Variovorax paradoxus: one gene and its partner. The protein of the gene in region 1 interacts with the protein of each later gene in a pairwise test. Links are inferred from orthologs where the notes say so. Each region holds a gene or a part of one and is shown in the gene's direction. Other genes may lie near its edges. The genes, in order: QFZ47_RS25565 and cyoB.

Region 1 (10,184 bases):
GAGGGTGAGGGTCTTGAGCTGAAAGTCCATAATCCTTTTTTTCCTCGAACGATGTTATTCCATTCTTCCCTACGCAAGGAGCTGTCGCGCAGCTTCGGAGCGACCCTCGTGGTCCTGGTCACCATCGTGATGACCATGATGCTCATCCGCACGCTCGGGCTCGCCTCCAAGGGCAGCGTGAACCCGTCCGAAGTGTTCCTCGTGATGGCGTACACGGTGCTCGGCTACATGCCGACCATCCTGAGCCTGAGCCTGTTCATCGCCATTGTCGGCACCTTGTCGCGCATGTACCGCGACAGCGAGATGGTGATCTGGTTTTCCAGCGGACGGGGGCTGGCCGATTTCGTCGAGCCGCTGTTCCGCTTTGCCTGGCCGGTGCTGGTGCTGATCGCGGTCATGGCGCTGCTGGGCTGGCCGTGGGCCAACTCGCAGACCATCGGCATGCGGGCGCAATATGAAGGGCGCAGCGACATCGAGCGGGTCACGCCGGGCGAATTCCGTGAATCGTCCGGGCGCATGCGGGTCTTCTTCATCGACAAGGACACGCCGGACGGCGCCACGGCCACCAACGTGTTCATCTGGGCGATCGAGCGCGGCCTGCAGATCACGACCTCGGCACGCAGCGGACGCATCGAGGACGTCGGCAACAGCCGCTTCCTGATGCTGAGCAACGGCCAAAGGCTGGAGCGGCCACTGCTGCCCACCGCGGGGCTCAAGATCAGCGAATTCGAGACCTATGGCACGCGGTCCGGCGGCAATGCCGCTCTCTCCGGCGACAGCACGCCGGCGCGCGCCAAGCCCACGCTTCAGCTCCTGCGCGAACCCGGCGACCCGAGCCGCGGCGAACTGGCCTGGCGCATCGGCATGCTGCTGGCGGCCATCAATTTCGTGCTGCTGGCGCTGACGGTGTCGAGCGTCAATCCGCGCGTGGGACGCAGCGGCAACCTGCTGTTCGCGCTGTTCGCCTTCGTCGTCTACTACAACATGCTCAACCTCGGCCAGAGCTGGATCAGTTCCGGGCGCTTCGGCATGGGCTCGTTCATGCTGCTGCTGCACGGCGGCGTGCTGCTGATCGGCGTCGCGTGGCTGCTCCTGCGCAACAACAACTGGGGCCGGCGGCGCAAGGCCGAGCACGTCATCGCAGGCGGCCTGCCATCCCAGCAGCCCACGAAAATCGACCCGACCTCGTGAAAACAATTCGACGCCTGATCTATGTCGAGGCACTGAAAGCCGTGGCTTTCGTGACCCTCGGCTTCCTGAGCCTGTTTTTCTTCTTCGACTTCGTCGACGAACTGCAGTCGATCGGCAAGCCCGAAAGCCTTGCCTACGGCCCCGCACAGGCACTGATCTACGTGACCTTGCTGATTCCGAGCCACCTTTACGAACTGCTCCCGATCACGGTGCTGATCGGCTGCATCTTCGTGATGGCGCGCCTTGCGCAAAGCTCGGAATACACCATTCTTCGCACCAGCGGCCTGGGGCCGTGGCGCGCCCTGCGCACCCTGCTGCTGCTGGGTGTGGGCTTCGTTGTTCTCACCTTTGCCATTGGCGACTACATCGCACCGGCGTCCGAGCGCACCGGGCAGCTGCTCAAGTCCCGCTACCAGGGTTCCTACTCGCTGGTCGGCAACACGGGCGCCTGGCTCAAGGAAAAGCGCGAGAACGTGTCCTATGCGGTCAACGTGCTGTCCATCGCCCGCGACGGTTCGCTCAAGAATGCGCGCATCTTCGAGTTCGACGCCAACGGCTATGTGCGCAAGCAGCTCGTCGCGTCCTCGGCGCGCATCTTCGACGACCACTGGCAACTGTCGGATGTCGAACTGCAGGACTACGAGACGCGCACCGCCGCGGACAAGGCCCGCATCGTGACCACCAAGATGCCGCAGCTCGACTGGCCGACCACGCTGACCAGCGAAATGGTGTCGGTGGCACTGCTGCGGCCCGACCGCATGGGCACCATCGACCTGTTCGACTACATCCAGCACCTCGAGGCCAACGGGCAAACCGCGCAGCGCTACGAGATCCAGTTCTGGCGCAAGGTCTTCTACCCGCTCTCGTGTCTGGTGATGGTGGTGCTCGCCCTGCCCTTCGCCTACCTGCACTTCCGCCAGGCCGGCATCACCACCTACGTGTTCGGCGGCGTGATGATCGGCATCAGCTTCTTCCTGCTGAACAACGTGTTCGGCTACCTCGGCAACCTGAGCAACTGGTCGCCTTGGCTGACAGCGGCGGCGCCAGGGCTCATCTATTCGGTGATGTCGCTGGCCGCGTTCAGCTGGCTGGTGCTTCGAAGGTAGCGCAGATGGCAACGGGGAATGCGAAGGGCATCGTCCTGCTGGCCCATGGTTCGCGCGACGAGCGCTGGCGCAAGCCCATCGAGGCCGTGGCCGCGCGCGTCACGGCGCTCGACCCGCAAGCCCGCGTGGCCTGTGCCTACATGGAACTCGCCGCGCCCGACCTGCGCACCGCCGCAGCGGCCCTGATTGCCAGCGGCGCCAAGGTGGTTCGGGTGGTTCCGCTCTTCCTGGGCATGGGCAAGCATGCCCGCGAAGACCTGCCGCTGCAGGTGGAGGCGCTGCGCCAAGCCTGGCCGCAGGTCGACTTCCAGCTGGCCGCCATCGTCGGGGAAGAGCCCGAACTGATCGACCTGCTGGCCAGAATTGCAAGCAAATCTTGAAATTCCGGCAATTTCGATAGACTCCGAAGGCATAATGAATTCCGTAATAAGACGGAATTTGATATGAATCTGCACCAATTCAAGTTTGTTCAGGAAGCCGTGCGGCGCAACCTGAATCTGACGGAGGCGGCGAAGGCGCTGCACACCTCGCAGCCGGGCGTGTCCAAGGCCATCATCGAGCTCGAGGAAGAACTCGGCGTCGAAATCTTCGCCCGCCATGGCAAGCGCCTGAAGCGGGTCACCGAACCGGGCCAGCACGTCATCGCCAGCATCGAATTGATCATGCGCGAGGTCGGCAACCTCAAGCGCATCGGCGAGCAGTTCAGTGCGCAGGACAGCGGCACCCTCTCCATTGCCACCACCCACACCCAGGCGCGCTACGTGCTGCCGGTGCCGGTGGCCAAGCTGCGGGAGGCCTATCCGAAGGTCAACGTGAGCCTGCACCAGGGCTCGCCCGACCAGGTCGCACGCATGGTGATCGACGAGATCGCCGAAGTGGGCATTGCCACCGAGTCGCTCGCCGACTACGCCGAGCTCGTGACCCTGCCCTGCTACGAATGGCAGCACGTGCTGGTGCTGCCCAAGGACCATCCGCTCGCGGCCAAGGAGCGCATCTCGCTCGAAGACCTGGCGCTCGAACCCATCATCACCTACCACCCGTCGTTCACCGGCCGCACGCGCATCGACCATGCCTTCGCGCAGAAGAAGCTCACGCCGCGCATCGCGCTCGAAGCCATCGATTCCGACGTGATCAAGACCTACGTGCGCCTGGGCCTCGGCGTGGGCATCGTGGCCGAGATGGCGGTCCGCGACGAATCGAACGCCGATCTCGTGGTGCGCCCGATGGGGCATGTTTTCGGCCAGAACATCGCGCGGGTGGCATTCAAGCGCAGCGCCTACCTGCGCAACTTCGTCTTCAAGTTTGCCGAACTGCTGTCCGACCGTCTCGATCGCAACCTGATCGCGAAGGCCCTGAGCGGGCATCAGCAAGACTACGAACTTTGATCCAGACCCCGATTCCGTTTCCGAGCACGACCATGAGCGCCATTCTTTCCTCCCCCCGCACCCCGGAGATCGCCACCAAGCTGCCCTCCGTGGGCACCACCATCTTCACCGTGATGTCCGCGCTCGCGGCGGAGAAGAACGCGGTGAACCTCGGCCAGGGCTTCCCCGATTTCAACTGCGATCCGAAACTGCTCGAAGACGTGACGGCCGCCATGGCCGCGGGCCACAACCAGTACCCGCCGATGCCCGGCATTGCGGCGCTGCGCGAAGCCATTGCCGGCAAGATCTCGGCGCTCTATGGCCACCGCTACAGCGCTGCCGACGAGATCACCGTCACGGCCGGTGCGACGCAAGCCATCATCACCGCCATCCTGGCCGTGGTGCGCGCGGGCGACGAGGTGATCGTTCTGGAGCCGTGCTACGACAGCTACGTGCCCAATATCGAGCTGGCCGGCGGCAGCGTGGTGCGCGTGCCGCTCACGCCTGGCACCTTCCGCCCCGACTTCGACAAGATCGCCGCAGCGTTGTCTCCGCGCACGCGCGCGATCATCGTGAACACGCCGCACAACCCGAGCGCCACGGTCTGGACTGCTGCCGAGATGCGCAGGCTCGAAGAACTGCTGGCCCCGACCGACATCTTCGTGATTGCCGACGAGGTTTACGAGCACATGGTCTACGACGGCGCGCAGCATGAAAGCGTGGCGCGCTTCCCGGGCCTGGCGGCGCGCAGCTTCATCGTGAGCAGCTTCGGCAAGACCTACCACGTCACCGGCTGGAAGGTCGGCTACGTGGCGGCGCCCGCACCGCTGATGGCCGAATTCCGCAAGGTGCACCAGTTCAACGTGTTCACCGTCAACACGCCGATGCAGCATGCGCTCGCGCAGTACATGGCCGAGCCGAGGCCTTACCTCGAACTGCCCACCTTCTACCAGCGCAAGCGCGACCTGTTCGCCGCCGGACTGGCCGACAAAACCCGCTTCAAGCTGCTGCGCAGCGAGGGCAGCTATTTCCAGTGCGTCGACATCTCGGCGGTGAGCGAGCTGTCCGAAGCCGAGTTCTGCCTGTGGCTGACGCGCGAGATCGGCGTGGCGGCAATTCCGCTGTCGGCGTTCTACGGCAACGGCTTCGACCAGCGCGTGGTCCGCTTCTGCTTCGCCAAGAAGGACGAGACGCTGATTGCGGCGCTGGATCGGCTCGCACGGCTCTGACCGGGCCCGCACGGCTCGAATGCCGACGATAGCGGTAGGAAAGCCCTGACCGCCGAAGAAGCGGCTATCCGGCGTGCCCCCGGTCTCCTGACACTGAGCATGGGTGCTCGTAACAACAAGGCCCAGGAGAAACGCATGTCCCTCTCGTTCATTCTGCTGATCGTTCTGATATTGCTTCTGATCGGTGCGCTGCCGAGCTGGGGCTACAGCCGGAGCTGGGGCTACTGGCCCAGCGGGGGGCTGGGCCTGGTCGTGCTGATCCTCATCATCCTGGTGCTCATGGGCCGCATATGACGCTGCCCGGCAGTTCGTGCACCTGAAGGAGGCCCGCGAAAAGCGGGCTTCTTTTTTTTGCCCGCCGATCCGGATCAGGCCTGCAGCTGGGCCCAGGCCTTGTCCAGCCGCTTGACGCTGACCGGCTGCGGCGTGCGCAGTTCCTGCGCGAAGAAGCTCACGCGGAGCTCCTCGAGCAGCCAGCGGAATTCGAGCATGCGCTCGTCCACCACGCCCTTGCGCTCGGCCACCAGCCGCCAGTAGCGCTGCTCCTGCGGCCGCAGTTCGGCCAGCTTGGCGGTGTCGCGCGCGGGGTCGCTGCGCAGCTTGTCGAGCCGCAGCACGATGGCCTTGAGATAGCGCGCGAAATGCTGCAGCTGCGTCCATGGCGCGTCGGCAATGAAGCGCTTGCCGACCAGGCGCTGCAGCTGCTGGGCGGCGTCCTGCACGGCTTCGGGCTGGATCCTGGTGTCCTTGATCTTTCGCGCGGCGGCCGCGTACTCGGTCAGGATGGTCGAGGCCAGCCGCGCCACCTCGTTGGCGATCAGCGTGAGCCGGCCACGGCCTTCTTCCAGGCGGCGCTTGAATGCGAACTCGTCGGTGGGCAGCGGCTCCTGCAGAAAGGCCCGGTCGATCGCCACGTCGATAATCTGCGCGCGCAACTCTTCGGAGGTACCCAGCGGCATGTAGGCCACGGCCATCTTTTGCAGGTCGGGGATGTTCTTCTCGAGGTACTTGAGCGCGTCCTTCAGCTGCAGCGCGAACAAGCGGCGCAACCCGGCGCGATGCTTGGCGGCTGCCACGGCCGGCTCATCGAACACCTCGATGGTGACGGCATCGCCTTCGTCGCGCAGCGCCGGAAATCCGATCAGCGACTGCGATCCGCGGCGCACTTCCATCAGCTCGGGCAGTTCGCCGAAGCTCCAGTTCGTGTAGCGCTGGCCCGCGGGCAGGCTCGGCGCGGCGGCGGCAGCAGGCGCAGCGGCATTGCCCTTCGCCTGCGCGGGCCCCTCGGTCGCGCCGGCCGGCTTGCGGTCCGCGGAAGCCTTCACATTGAGCCCCGCCAGCGCCTGGAAAGCGCCGCGCGCCTGCGCCCCCAGTTCCGCCTTGAGCGCGCCCAGGTTGCGCCCCATGCCAAGCTGGCGCCCGTGCTCGTCCACGATGCGCAGGTTCATGAACAGGTGCGGCGGCAGCATGTCGAGTTTGAAATCGGCGCGCTTGACGTCGATGCTCGTCACGTCGCGCACGCGCTTGAGCAGCACGTCGGTCAGCGAGCCGTGGCCGAACACCTCGGGCGCCGAAAGCTCTTCCGTGAGCTTCGCCGCCGACTCGGGCAGCGGCACCAGCCGCGAGCGCGGGCGCTGCGGCAGGCTCTTGAGCAGCGCCTGGATCTTGTCCTTGAGCATGCCCGTCACCAGCCATTCGCAGCGCTCTTCGCTCACCTGGTTGAGCACGAAGAGCGGCACGCTGACAGTGAGCCCGTCTTTCGCATCGCCCGGCTCGTGCAGGTAGCTTGCCGCGCAATCGACTCCGCCAAGCCGCAGTGTGGGCGGAAAGGACTGCGTGGTGATGCCCGCCGCCTGGTGGCGCATCAGTTCCTCGCGCGTGAGGAAAAGCAGGCGCGGCTGCTCCCTCGACGCATGGCGGTACCAGTTCTCGAAGCTGATGCCGCTTGCCACGTCGACGGGCAGCTGCGCGTCGTAGAAGGCGAAGATCAGTTCGTCGTCGACCAATACGTCCTGCCGGCGCGCCTTGTGCTCCAGACCCTCGACCTCGCGCACCAGCTTGCGGTTGGCCGCGAGGAACGGGAACTTGCTCTCCCACTGCCCGCCGACCAGCGCTTCGCGGATGAAGATCTCGCGCGCCGCGACCGGATCGACCTTGGTGAAATCGACCCGGCGCCCGCTGTACACCACGAGGCCGTAGAGCGTTGCGCGCTCCAGCGCCGAAACCTGCGCGCCCTTCTTCTCCCAATGCGGATCGAGCAGCTGCTTCTTCAGCAGGTGGCCGGCCACTTGCTCGAGCCACTGCGGCTCGATGTTGGCGATGCCGCGGCCGAAGAGCCGCGTGGTCTCGACCAGCTCGGCCGCGACGATCCAGCGGCCGGGCTTCTTCTTCAGGTGCGCGCCCGGATGCTTGTAGAACTTGATGCCGCGCGCACCCAGGTACGCCTCGTCGTCTTCCAGCTTCCAGCCGACGTTGCCGAGCAGGCCCGCGAGCATCGAGAGGTGCAGCGGCTCGTAGCCGGCAGGCTCGGCATTGATGCGCCACTTGTGCTCGGTGACCACCGTGAGCAGCTGCGAATGGATGTCGCGCCATTCGCGCACGCGGCGGATGTTGATGAAGTTCTGCCGCAGCAACTGCTCGTACTGGCGGTTGCTGAGCTTGTGAGTGTCACCGTGCCCGCCGCGCGCATCGGCAATCCATTTCCACAGCCGCAGGTAGCCGCTGAACTCGCTCTTCTCGTCGTCGAATTTCGAATGCGCCTGGTCGGCCTGCTGCTGCGCTTCCATCGGCCGGTCGCGCACGTCCTGCACGCTGAGCGCCGAGGCGATCACCAGCACTTCTTCGAGCGCGCCGCGCGTGCGGGCCTCGAGGATCATCCGGCCCACGCGCGGATCGAGCGGCAGCTTGGCCAGCTCTGCGCCCGTGGCCGTGAGCTCGTTGGCATCGTCGACCGCGCCGAGTTCGTTGAGCAGCTGGTAGCCGTCGGCAATCGCGCGCGGCGACGGCGCCTCGAGAAACGGAAAGCGCGCCACGTCGCCCAGGCGCAGCGACTTCATGCGCAGGATCACGCCCGCGAGCGAAGAGCGCAGGATCTCGGGATCGGTAAAACGCGGCCGGCCGTCGAAATCCTTCTCGTCGTAGAGGCGGATGCAGATGCCGTTGGCCACGCGGCCGCAGCGGCCGGCGCGCTGGTTGGCCGCGGCCTGGCTGATCGGCTCGACCAGCAACTGCTCGACCTTGCTGCGGAAGCTGTAGCGCTTCACCCGCGCGGTGCCGGTGTCGATCACGTAGCGGATGCCCGGCACCGTGAGCGAGGTTTCCGCCACGTTGGTGGCCAGCACGATGCGCCGGCCCGAATGGCTGTCGAAGATGCGGTCCTGCTCGGGGCCCGACAGCCGCGCAAACAGCGGCAGCACCTCGGCATTGCGAAACAGCGGCTGATGGCTCAGGTGGCGGCGAAGATGGTCGGCCGCCTCGCGGATCTCGCGCTCGCCGGGCAGGAACACGAGGATGTCGCCGGCGTTGTGCGGATCGCGCCAGAGCTCGTCGACGCCGTCGGCAATCGCGTCGTTCAGGTCGTGCTCGCGCGATTCCTCGAAGGGTCGGTAGCGCTGTTCGACCGGAAAGGTGCGGCCCGACACCATGATGGTCGGCGCAGGGCCTTTTGCCGATGCAAAGTGCTGCGCAAAGCGCTCGGCATCGATGGTGGCCGAGGTCACGATCACCTTCAGGTCGGGCCGGCGCGGAAGGATCTCGCGCAGGTAGCCGAGCAGGAAGTCGATGTTCAGCGAGCGCTCGTGGGCCTCGTCGATGATCAGCGTGTCGTAGGCCTTGAGCAGCGGATCGGTCTGCGTCTCGGCCAGCAGGATGCCGTCGGTCATGAGCTTGACCGACGCGTCGCGGCTCAGCCTGTCCTGGAAGCGAACCTTGAAGCCGACCACGTCGCCCAGCGGCGTCTTCAGTTCTTCGGCAATGCGCTTGGCGACCGAACTGGCGGCAATGCGCCGCGGCTGCGTGTGGCCGATGAGCCGGCCCTTGCCCGGCGGCGCATTGAGCTTGCCGCGGCCGAGCGCGAGCGCGATCTTCGGCAGCTGCGTGGTCTTGCCCGAACCGGTTTCGCCGCAGACGATCACTACCTGGTGCGCGGCGATGGCGGCCATGATTTCATCGCGCCGGCCAGAGACCGGAAGCGATTCGGGAAAGTCGATGCGCAAGGGGGCGGAAGGTGTCGTGGTCGTCAAGGGGAAAGCTGTTCGGGAAGGCGCGGCAGGCAAACCGCACATTATCGGCGCGCGCCGCCGCCGTTGCACGCCGCCCGGCTGCCGCGCGATGGCCTGAGCCGCACGAACCGCCCTCCAAGAATGCACAATCACGCTCCATGTCCACCGTTTTCAACTTCACCTTCGTGCCCTGGTTCCGCTCGGTCGCGCCCTACATCCACACGCACCGCGGCAAGACTTTCGTGGTCGCGCTGGCAGGCGAGGCGATCGCGGCGGGCAAGCTGCAGAACATTGCGCAGGACCTGGCACTGATCCAGAGCATGGGCGTCAAGATCGTGCTGGTGCACGGCTTCCGCCCGCAGGTCAACGAGCAGCTCGCGGCCAAGGGGCACGAGGCGCGCTATTCGCACGGCATCCGCATCACCGACGAGGTGGCGCTCGACTCGGCGCAGGAAGCCGCCGGCCAGCTGCGCTACGAAATCGAGGCCGCTTTCAGCCAGGGGCTGCCGAACACGCCGATGGCCGGATCGACGGTGCGCGTGATCTCGGGCAACTTCATCACCGCGCGCCCCGTGGGCGTGGTCGACGGCGTGGACTTCAAACATTCGGGCCTGGTGCGCAAGGTCGACGCCGTGGGCATCCGCCGCACGCTCGACTTCGGCGCCATGGTGCTGATCTCGCCCTTCGGCTTCTCGCCCACCGGCGAGGCCTTCAACCTGACGATGGAAGAAGTCGCCACCAGCGTGGCCATCTCCATCCAGGCCGACAAGCTGATCTTCCTGACCGAAATCCCGGGCATCCGCATCGACAGCGAACTGCCCGAGAGCGAAGACAACCCCATCGATACCGAGCTGCCGCTCGCCGCGGCCGAGAAGCTGCTGGCGTCGCTGCCGCCGCCGCAGAAGCCCACCGACACCGCCTTCTACCTGCAGCACTGCGTGAAGGCCTGCAAGGGCGGCGTGGAGCGCAACCACATCCTGCCCTTTGCGCTGGACGGCTCGCTGCTGCTCGAGGTGTATGTGCACGACGGCGTCGGCACCATGGTGATCGACGAGAAGCTCGAAAGCCTGCGCG
Region 2 (10,280 bases), 1.5 Mb from region 1 along the record:
CAGCGTGCCCAGAATCACCTCGGACTCTGCAGTAGCCAGGCCCACTACCTGCAGGTAGTGGCTCTGTGAAAGCTCGATGTCGAGCGTTCGGGCCGCTTCGATCCAGGCGGCCATGATGGGCCGTTCCGAATCGATGAGCAGCCCGTCCATGTCGAAGATGGCGGCGGCGAACATGAGGCAATCCTAAGCCAGCGTGATCGAAGCGGCCCTGCGGTGACAATCGATGGCTCCCGAAATCTGACGCACTGATGCCACTCGAACACTACCTGCTCCTGTCCCTCGCGGACCATCAGCCGACGACATCGGCATCGGAGCCGCACGGCGGATCGCATGCCCGCGATGTGCGCTGCCTGAATTCCGCCGGCCGATGGGCGGTGCGCGGCACCGCCCGTTCGCCCCTTCTTGTCTGGCATCCCGCGCAGGCACCGGTGGCCCAGGCAGCCGCCGAGCGGGCGTCCGAGGCCCGCGGCCGGCCGGTCGGGCTTCTGTCGCGCGCAGACTCCACCTGGGTGGAAGGGCGCGAGATTCAAGTGTTCACCGACGCTCTCGAACCGGCGCTTCACGGGCACGCAGCACAAAGCGAAGGCAAGACCCGCCGCTTGCGCACCGAGGCCGAAAAGCTCGCAGCGTTTTGTGTTGTTGTCCGTGCGGCGTCGAGCGCAGCGGACCATGCGTCGTTTGCGGAGGTCAGCCGGGCAGCATCGAAGGCGCTGAGCGCCAGGTTCGGCGGCGGCTCGATCACGTCGGCCTTTGCCTGGCTGGCCGGACGTGCGGGGCAGGAGGCACTGGAAAGCGTTATTTCGGCCGAGATCGAGTTGCCCGGCCCGCTGTCGATTCACCAGGTCATCGAGGCGGTCGAGCTGGCGCAAAAGGCGGAACGCCTCCGCGGAGAAGGCTGAGACCCTTCAGTCGCGCACCAGCGCCCGGTTGAGCCCCAGCGCCGCCAGCGTGCCGACCGCACCGGACAGCAGATAGACGCTCACATAGGCCAGCCCGAAATTCGCCGACAGCCCCAGCGCCACCAGCGGTGCGAAGGCGGCGCCGATGAGCCACGCCAGGTCGGCCGTGAGCGCGGCGCCGGTGTAGCGGTACTTGGGTTCGAAGTTCGAGGTCACCGCGCCGGCCGCCTGGCCGTATGACAGGCCCAGCAGCACGAAGCCCAGCAGAATGAAGATGTCCTGCCCGACGCGGCCGCCGTCGAGCAGCGTGGGCGCGAAGCCGCTGAACACCGCGATCATCGCGGCCAGGCCGCCCAGCGTGAAGCGGCGACCCACCCGGTCGGCAATCAGGCCCGAGGCCACGATGCCGCCGGCGCAAAGCACCGCGCCGATCATCTGCACCACCAGGAACTCGGTGATCGATTGGTCGGAGTACAGCGTGATCCACGACAGCGGGAACACCGTGATCAGGTGGAACAGCGCATAGCTGGCCAGCGCGGCGAACGCGCCGATCAGCAGGTTGGCGCCCTGCGAGCGGGTCAGCTCGACCACGCTGGTGGGCTGCAGCTCGCGCTCTTCGAGCAGGCGGGAATACTCTTCGGTCGCCACCAGCCGCAGCCGCGCGAACAGCGCCACCACATTGATCGCGAAGGCCACGTAGAAGGTGTAGCGCCAGCCCCAGTCGAGGAAGTCCTTGATCGGCAGGTTGGCGTAAAGGTAGGCGAACAGCGCACTCGCCACGAAGAAGCCGAGCGGCGCGCCCAGCTGGCCCAGCATGGCGTACCAGCCGCGGCGGTTCTGCGGCGCATTGAGCGCCAGCAGCGACGGCAGGCCGTCCCACGAGCCGCCGAGCGCCAGGCCCTGGGCAAAGCGGAACACCGACAGCAGCACGATCGATGTGAATCCGATGCTCGCGTAGCCCGGCAGGAAGGCAATGCCCGCGGTGGAGGTTCCCAGCACGAACAGCGCAATCGTGAGCTTGGCTTCTCGCCCGAACCGTCGCTGGATGGCCATTGAAATGACAGTTCCGAACGGCCGCGCAATGAACGCGAACGAAAAAACCACGAAGGCGTAGAGGGTTCCTTCGAGGCGCGCCTCGAATGGAAAGAACACCGCCGGAAACACCAGCACCGAGGCAATGCCGTAGACGAAGAAGTCGAAATATTCCGACGCCCGGCCAATGATCACGCCAACGGCGATCTCGCCCGGTGCGATGTGTGAATGCTCGTCGCCCTGCCGGGCGTCGCTTCCGGACGTGTTCGGCACAGGCTGTGCGCCTTGCGGACTGATGCTGGACGTCGTCGTCATTGCGTTTTTTAATTCGGGTGTCACCGACAGTGACAAAGGTAGACCATTGAACAGAGGTTCCAAGCGTCTCACCGAATGAGGATTCCCGCCATAGGACAAAACGTCCAATAGGCGGCGGAGGCCTTTGGTCGTAGATTGTGGAGTCTTTGCGCAGCCCACGCACTTCTTTCTTTCGGCATGCCCACCCTCAAATCTCTTCGCCGATGGCCCCTGTTGCTTCCGCTTGCCTTGCTGGCAGGCTGCAACACGGTGCTCATGAACCCTTCCGGCGACATCGCCAATCAGCAGGGACGCCTCATCGTCGTCTCCACCGTGCTGATGCTGATCATCATCATTCCGGTGATCGCGCTGACCGTCTTCTTCGCGTGGCGCTATCGCCAGTCGAACAAGGAGGCCGACTACAGCCCCGACTGGGACCACTCCACCCAGCTCGAACTCGCGATCTGGGCCGCGCCGCTCTTGATCATCATCGCGCTCGGCGCCATCACCTGGATCAGCACCCACACGCTCGATCCGTACCGCCCGCTGAGCCGGCTCGACGCCGAGCGCGCGATCCCGGCCGAGGCCAAGCCGCTGGTGGTTGAAGTGGTGGCGCTCGACTGGAAATGGCTCTTCATCTACCCCGAGCAGGGCATTGCCACGGTGAACGAAATGGCCGCGCCGGTCGACCGGCCGATCACTTTCAAGATCACGGCCACCTCGGTGATGAACTCCTTCTTCATTCCCGCGCTGGCCGGCCAGATCTACGCCATGCCGGGCATGGAAACCAAGCTGCACGCGGTCATCAACAAGCCGGGCGAGTTCGAGGGCTTCTCGGCCAACTACAGCGGCGCGGGCTTCTCGGGCATGCGCTTCAAGTTCCATGGCCTGAGCGGTGACGGCTTCGAAGAGTGGGTGAAAAAGGCCAAGGCCGGCCAGAACGGCGAGCTCACCCGCGAAACCTACCTGAAGCTCGAAGCGCCGAGCGAGCGCGACCCGGTGCGCCACTACGCCGCCGTGGCCCCCGACCTGTACGACGCCATCCTCAACCGTTGCGTCGACCGCAACAAGATGTGCATGAAGCAAATGATGGCCATTGACGCCGAGGGCGGCCTGGGCAAGCCCGGCGCCTTCAACGTCGCCACCAAGCCAGCCTGGCAGCCCGACAACATCAACATCAATTCGCCGGCCCGCAAGTACGTCACGGCGATGTGCACCACCGAAGAATGACGATGCCCGAGAACCTTGACCTGACGAAGCTCGTCTTCGGCCGCCTCACCTGGGAGGCGATTCCGCTCCACGAGCCGATCCTGCTCGCAACCTTTGCGGCGGTGGTGCTGGGCGGCGTTGCCGTCCTGGGCGCGCTCACCTACTTCAGGTTGTGGGGCATGCTGTGGCGCGACTGGATCACCAGCATCGACCACAAGAAGATCGGCATCATGTACATCATGCTGGGCCTGGTGATGCTGCTGCGCGGCTTTGCCGACGCCATCATGATGCGTGCCCAGCAGGCCGTCGCCTTCGGCGACAACATGGGCTACCTGCCGCCGCACCACTACGACCAGATCTTCACCGCCCACGGCGTGATCATGATCTTCTTCGTGGCCATGCCGCTGGTCACGGGCCTGATGAACTTCGTGGTGCCGCTGCAGATCGGCGCGCGCGACGTGGCCTTTCCGTTCCTGAACAACTTCAGCTTCTGGATGACCACCTTCGGCGCCGGGCTGGTGATGGCGTCGCTGTTCGTCGGCGAATTCGCCAAGACCGGCTGGCTGGCCTACCCGCCGCTGTCGGGCATTCTCTTCAGCCCCGACGTGGGGGTCGACTACTACATCTGGTCATTGCAGATCGCGGGGGTCGGAACCCTGCTCTCGGGCGTCAACCTGCTGGCCACCATCGTGAAGATGCGCGCGCCCGGCATGACGATGATGAAGATGCCGGTGTTCACCTGGACCTCGCTGTGCACCAACGTGCTGATCGTGGCCGCCTTCCCGGTGCTCACGGCCGTGCTCGCGCTGCTGTCGCTCGACCGCTACGTCGGCACCAACTTCTTCACGAACGACCTCGGCGGCAACGCCATGATGTACGTGAACCTGATCTGGATCTGGGGCCATCCCGAGGTGTACATCCTGATCCTGCCGGCCTTCGGCATCTTCTCCGAGGTGGTCTCCACCTTCAGCGGCAAGCGCCTCTTCGGCTACGCCTCGATGGTGTACGCCACGGTGGTGATCACGATCCTGTCGTACCTCGTGTGGCTGCACCACTTCTTCACCATGGGCTCCGGCGCCAGCGTGAATTCGTTCTTCGGCATCACGACGATGATCATCTCGATCCCCACGGGCGCGAAGATCTTCAACTGGCTCTTCACCATGTACCGGGGCCGCATCCGCTTCGAGCTGCCCATGATGTGGACCATCGGCTTCATGATCACCTTCGTGATCGGCGGCATGACGGGCGTGCTGCTCGCGGTGCCTCCGGCCGACTTCGTGCTGCACAACAGCCTGTTCCTGATCGCCCACTTCCACAACGTGATCATCGGCGGCGTGCTGTTCGGCATGCTGGCGGGCATCACCTACTGGTTCCCGAAGGCCTTCGGCTACAAGCTCGATCCGTTCTGGGGCAAGTGCTCGTTCTGGTTCTGGCTGGTGGGCTTCTGGGTCGCGTTCATGCCGCTGTACGTGCTGGGCCTGATGGGCGTCACGCGCCGCATGAGCCACTTCCAGGACACGTCACTGCAGATCTGGTTCCAGGTCGCCGCCTTCGGGGCCGTGCTGATCGCGCTGGGCATCGCCTCGTTCCTGATCCAGCTGGTGGTGAGCTACATCCGCCGCGATTCGCTGCGCGACACCACCGGCGACCCGTGGAACGGCCGCACGCTCGAATGGTCGACCTCATCGCCGCCGCCGGCCTACAACTTCGCGTTCACGCCGCGCATCCACGACAACGACGCCTGGACCGACATGAAGAAGCGCGGCTACGAGCGCCCGCTCGATGGCTTCACGCCCATCCACATGCCCAAGAACACCGCCGCCGGCTTCATCATCGCGGCACTGGCTGCGATCTGCGGCTTCGCGCTGATCTGGCACATGTGGCTGGTGGCGGGCGTGGGCTTCGTCTCCATGCTGGCGGCCGTGATCATCCATACCTTCAACTACAAGCGCGACTATCACATTCCCGCGGAAGAAGTCGTTCGCACCGAAGACGCCCGCACGCGACTCCTGGCAGCAGCCCATGTCTGATACCACCGCCCTCCAAACCCCCGCGGGCGTGCACGCCCACAGCGATCAGACGGGCAAGCCGCCCGTGTTCGAACTGTTCCACGTCGGCAACGACCACCATCCCGAAAACGGCACGCTGCTGGGCTTCTGGCTCTACCTGATGAGCGACTGCCTGGTCTTCGCCTGCCTGTTCGCGGTGTATGGCGTGCTGGGCCGCAGCTACGCGGCCGGCCCTTCGGGCGCCGACCTGTTCGACCTGCCGCTGGTGGCGGTCAACACCTCGCTGCTGCTGTTCTCGTCGATCACCTATGGCTTCGCCGTGCTCGAGATGCAGAAGAAGCGCATGGGCGGCACGCTGGCCTGGCTGGTCGTCACCGGCCTGCTGGGCGCGGGCTTCATCGGCCTCGAACTCTACGAGTTCGCGCATCTGATCCACGAAGGCGCGGGTCCGCAGCGCAGCGCCTTCCTGTCGTCGTTCTTCGCGCTGGTGGGCACTCACGGCCTGCACGTGACCTTCGGCATCGTCTGGCTCATCGTGCTGATGATCCAGCTGCCCAAGCACGGCTTCACCGCCGCCAACCGCCGCCGCCTGATGTGCCTGTCGATGTTCTGGCACTTCCTGGACGTGGTGTGGATCGGCGTCTTCACTTTTGTCTACCTGATGGGATCGATGGCATGAGCAACGCCCACACCGACACCGCCGCGCACGGTCATGGCGCCCACGACGACCATCACGACGACGGCCCCGTCAGCCACAGCACCTTCAAGGGCTACATGACCGGCTTCGTGCTGGCCGTGATCCTGACCGCGATTCCGTTCTGGCTCGTGATGGGCAAGGTGCTCGCCAGCACGCACACCACCTCGCTCGTCATCCTCGGCTTTGCCGCGGTGCAGATCGTGGTCCACATGATCTACTTCCTGCACATGGACGCCAAGTCCGAGAGCGGATGGAACATGCTGGCGCTGATCTTCACGATCGTGCTCGTCGTGATCACGCTGGCCGGCTCGCTCTGGGTCATGTACCACATGAACACCAACATGATGCCGATGTCGGTGCACGACATGAAGAACATGCCTTGACGCTCCCGCCGCCAGACCCCAGCGCCCACCACGCCCCGGCCAGCCGCCAGCGCAGCGCGGCGGCCCGGGTGGCTCTGGCGGTCTGTGCGGCCCTGGCCTTTGCCGGCTTCTTCGCGCTCGGCACCTGGCAGGTCGAGCGCAGGGCCTGGAAGCTCGATCTCGTCGCCCGCGTCGAACAGCGGGTGCATGCCCCGGCCACCGATGCTCCGGGGCGCGATCGCTGGCCGCGCGTGAACGCGGTCGACGACGAATACCGGCATCTGCGCATTACCGGTACCTTCCTCCACGACAAGGAGACCCTGGTGCAGGCCAGCACGCGGCTCGGCGCCGGCTTCTGGGTGCTGACGCCGCTGCAGGCTGCGGACGGCACCGTCGTGCTGGTCAACCGGGGCTTCGTGCCGCCCGAAGCGCGCGACCGCGCCACCCGCGCGGCCACCGAGCCCACGGGCGAAACCGCGGTGACCGGCCTGCTGCGCATCACCGAGCCCAAGGGCGGCTTCCTGCGCAACAACGAGCCGGCCGGCGAACGCTGGTTCTCGCGCGACGTGCAGGCCATTGCCGCGGCGCGGGGGCTGGACAATGTGGCACCGTACTTCGTCGATGCCGAGGCGCTCCCCTCTTCTTCATCCGCCGCGGCGCCTGCCTGGCCGGCCGCCGGTCTCACGGTCATTGCCTTTCCCAACAGCCACCTGGTCTACGCGATCACCTGGTACGGCCTCGCGCTGATGGTCCTGGGCGCGGCCTGGTACGCCTGGCGCGACGGGCGCAGGCGCGCCCGCGCTGCCGACGGCGGCAGCGGCGAAAATACCGCCCATGCCGACGCCACCTCCCGCCCCGATGCCCGCCGCGACTGAGCCTCTCGCGGTGGCAGGCGAACTGCACCCGCCGCGCGCGGGCGTCGCGAGCCTGGACAACGCCACCGGCCACAAGAACATGCAGCAGCTGATCCAGCTGCGCTGGTTCGCGGTGGTCGGGCAGGTCGCGACCATCCTGCTCGTGCACTACGGCTTCGGCATCCGGCTGCCGCTGGACCACATGCTGCAGGTGCTGACCTGCCTCGCGCTCTTCAACGGGGTGAGCCTGCTGCGCTCGCGCAGCCCGCGCCGCGTGACCAACGGCGAGCTCTTTCTCGCGCTGCTGGTCGACGTGGCCACGCTCACCGCCCAGCTCTACCTGAGCGGCGGCGCCACCAACCCCTTCGTGTTCCTGTACCTGCTGCAGGTCATCCTGGGCGCGGTGCTGCTCAAGGCCTGGTCGACCTGGACCATCGTGGTCGTCACCAGCGTCTGCTTTGCGGGGCTGGCGCTTTTCTCGCGCCCGCTCGCGCTGCCGCTCGACCACGACCGCGGCCTGTGGAGCCCCTACGTGCAGGGCATGCTGATCTGCTTTGCGCTCAACGCGGCGCTGCTGGTGGTGTTCATCACGCGCATCAGCCGCAACCTGCGCGCACGCGATGCACGGCTGGCCGACCTGCGCCAGCGCGCGTCGGAAGAGGAGCACATCGTGCGCATGGGCCTGCTCGCCTCGGGTGCCGCGCATGAGCTGGGCACGCCGCTGGCCACCTTGGCCGTGATCCTCGGCGACTGGCGCCGGCTGCCGCATTTCAGCTCCGACCCCGAGCTGCTGACCGAGGTGGCCGAGATGGAGCTGCAGATCCAGCGCTGCAAGAGCATCGTGAGCGGCATCCTGCTGTCGGCCGGCGAGGCGCGCGGCGAGTCGTCGGAAGAAACCACCGTGAGCACCTTCCTCGACGAGCTGGTCGAGGAATGGCGCACCACGCGTCCGGTGGAAGATTTCGACTACCAGAACCGCTTTGGCCAGGACCTGCCCATGGTCTCCGACTCGGCCCTGAAGCAGATGATCTGCAACGTGCTCGACAATGCCCTGGAAGCCTCGCCGCATTGGCTGCGCTTCGAAGTGGCGCACGATGCGGATGCGCTGACCCTCACGGTCACCGATGCGGGCCCAGGCTTCCTGCCGGCCATCCTGAAGGAGTTCGGCAAGCCCTACCAGTCGAGCAAGGGGCGCCCGGGCGGCGGGCTCGGGCTGTTCCTGGTGGTCAACGTGGCGCGCACGCTGGGCGGCCGGGTGGCGGTGCACAACCGGCCCGAGGGCGGTGCCATCGTGGCCATCACGCTGCCGCTTGCGGCCGTCGTGCTAGAAGAAGAAGAAGACGAAGAGACCGAAGTCATCGACACTGCCATCGAAACGGAAGCCCATGACCGAAACCGCCGAAGCTGAACGCCAGTTGCTGATCGTCGAGGACGACGCGGCCTTCGCGCGCACGCTCGGCAAGTCGTTCGAGCGCCGCGGCTATGCGGTCACGCAGGCGAGCAATGCCGAAGAGGTCGAAACGCTGCTGCAGGCCCAGTCGCCCGGCTATGCGGTGGTCGACCTGAAGCTCAACGGCGAGGCCTCGGGCCTGGCCTGCGTGCAGATGCTGCACCGGCACAACCCGAAGATGCTGATCGTGGTGCTCACGGGCTTTGCCAGCATTGCCACGGCCGTGGAGGCCATCAAGCTCGGTGCCTGCCACTACCTGGCCAAGCCCTCGAACACCGACGACATCGAGGCCGCCTTCGGCCGCGCCGCCGGCACCACCGAGGTCGAGCTGACCAACCGCTCGACCTCGATCAAGACGCTCGAATGGGAGCGCATCCACGAGATGCTGGCGGAGACCGGCTTCAACATTTCCGAGACCGCGCGGCGACTGGGCATGCACCGGCGCACGTTGGCGCGCAAGCTCGGCAAGCAGCAGGTGAAATAAACATGAACCTCGACAAGCCGGCGTCCGCGGTCCGCAGCCAGACCACGATGGAAGAGATCTTCAATGCGCTGAGCCATGGCCTCGGCCTGCTGCTGGCCATTGCCTCGCTGCCCATCCTGATCTACAGCGCCTCGCAGCGGGGCCAGGCCGCGAGCGTGGTCGGCGCCTCGCTCTTTGCGGGCACGGCCATCGTGCTGTACCTGATCTCCACGCTGTACCACGCGCTGCCGATGGGCCGGGCCAAGGCCTGGTTCAACCGGCTCGACCACGCGGCCATTTATCTCTTCATCGCGGGCAGCTACATGCCCTTCCTGTTCGGCGTGCTGCGCGGGCCGTGGGGCTGGACGCTGTTCGGCTGCATCTGCGCCGCGGCGGCGCTGGGCGTGGGCGCCAAGCTGTTCAACCGGCTGCGGCATCCGCTGTGGTCGACCGGGCTCTATGTGGCGATGGGCTGGATGGCGTTGATGGCGGCGGTGCCGCTGTACGAACGCATGTCACCGGCGGGCCTGGGCTGGCTCGTGGCCGGCGGGCTGTTCTACACCGCAGGTGCGGTGGTCTTCCTGTTCGACAACAAGGTGCGCTTTGCGCATTCGGTGTGGCACCTGTTCGTGCTGGCGGGCAGCACCTGCCACTTCTTTGCGGTGCTCTGGCATTCGCACGGCTGAATCTTGTTGGAGTGAACTGAACGGCGCTCTCGTTCTTGGCGCTGTTGTTCGGGGCGCTGTTGTTCAGGGCGCGTGCACAGGACACCGGGTACTCCCCTCCGCGAATGTCCTCCGGCCTGCGGCCTCCCCCTTGATTTCGCTGCGGGGAGCACCCGATGCCCTGTGCACCTGGGCACACTCGTGGTGTACCGCCGATCAACGACCGCTCTGCATAACGATCCCGCTGATGGGGTGCCTTGCGCAGCGAAATCAAGGGGGAGGCCGCAGGCCGGAGGACATTCGCGGAGCAAGGTACCCCGTCGGCGGGAGCGCGCCCTGGAACAAG

The links.
Region 2: the proteins of QFZ47_RS25565 (region 1) and cyoB interact in binary tests that used the Escherichia coli proteins (3 or more experiments, as listed by UniProt). The link is inferred for Variovorax paradoxus from one-to-one orthologs.

What each region holds. Positions count from the first base shown.
Region 1 is NZ_JAUSXL010000002.1:4,648,834-4,659,017, reverse strand. The notes cover bases 2,900-5,802. They hold QFZ47_RS25565 (pyridoxal phosphate-dependent aminotransferase), read left to right. Parts: upstream 2,900-3,714; coding sequence 3,715-4,890; downstream 4,891-5,802. Other genes in these bases: hrpA (ATP-dependent RNA helicase HrpA), read right to left, coding at 5,259-5,802; QFZ47_RS25560 (DUF3309 family protein), read left to right, coding at 5,026-5,184; QFZ47_RS25570 (CysB family HTH-type transcriptional regulator), read left to right, coding at 2,900-3,682. Outside these bases: QFZ47_RS25590 (leucyl aminopeptidase), read right to left, coding at 1-30; LPS export ABC transporter permease LptF, read left to right, coding at 52-1,191; LPS export ABC transporter permease LptG, read left to right, coding at 1,188-2,297; QFZ47_RS25575 (sirohydrochlorin chelatase), read left to right, coding at 2,303-2,677; more of QFZ47_RS25570, read left to right, coding at 2,741-2,899; more of hrpA, read right to left, coding at 5,803-9,173; argA (amino-acid N-acetyltransferase), read left to right, coding at 9,269-10,184. UniProt on the Escherichia coli protein: Shows aminotransferase activity with methionine and histidine as substrates, and to a lesser extent also with phenylalanine.
Region 2 is NZ_JAUSXL010000002.1:3,164,063-3,174,342, reverse strand. Bases 2,959-5,957 are described here. They hold cyoB (cytochrome o ubiquinol oxidase subunit I), read left to right. Parts: upstream 2,959-3,451; coding sequence 3,452-5,464; downstream 5,465-5,957. Other genes in these bases: cyoC (cytochrome o ubiquinol oxidase subunit III), read left to right, coding at 5,457-5,957; cyoA (ubiquinol oxidase subunit II), read left to right, coding at 2,959-3,455. Also shown: QFZ47_RS18665 (HAD family hydrolase), read right to left, coding at 1-174; QFZ47_RS18660 (hypothetical protein), read left to right, coding at 249-899; QFZ47_RS18655 (MFS transporter), read right to left, coding at 906-2,246; more of cyoA, read left to right, coding at 2,424-2,958; more of cyoC, read left to right, coding at 5,958-6,122; cyoD (cytochrome o ubiquinol oxidase subunit IV), read left to right, coding at 6,119-6,523; QFZ47_RS18630 (SURF1 family protein), read left to right, coding at 6,520-7,377; QFZ47_RS18625 (ATP-binding protein), read left to right, coding at 7,361-8,764; QFZ47_RS18620 (response regulator transcription factor), read left to right, coding at 8,742-9,290; PAQR family membrane homeostasis protein TrhA, read left to right, coding at 9,293-9,955. UniProt on the Escherichia coli protein: Cytochrome bo(3) ubiquinol oxidase is the terminal enzyme in the aerobic respiratory chain of E.coli that predominates when cells are grown at high aeration.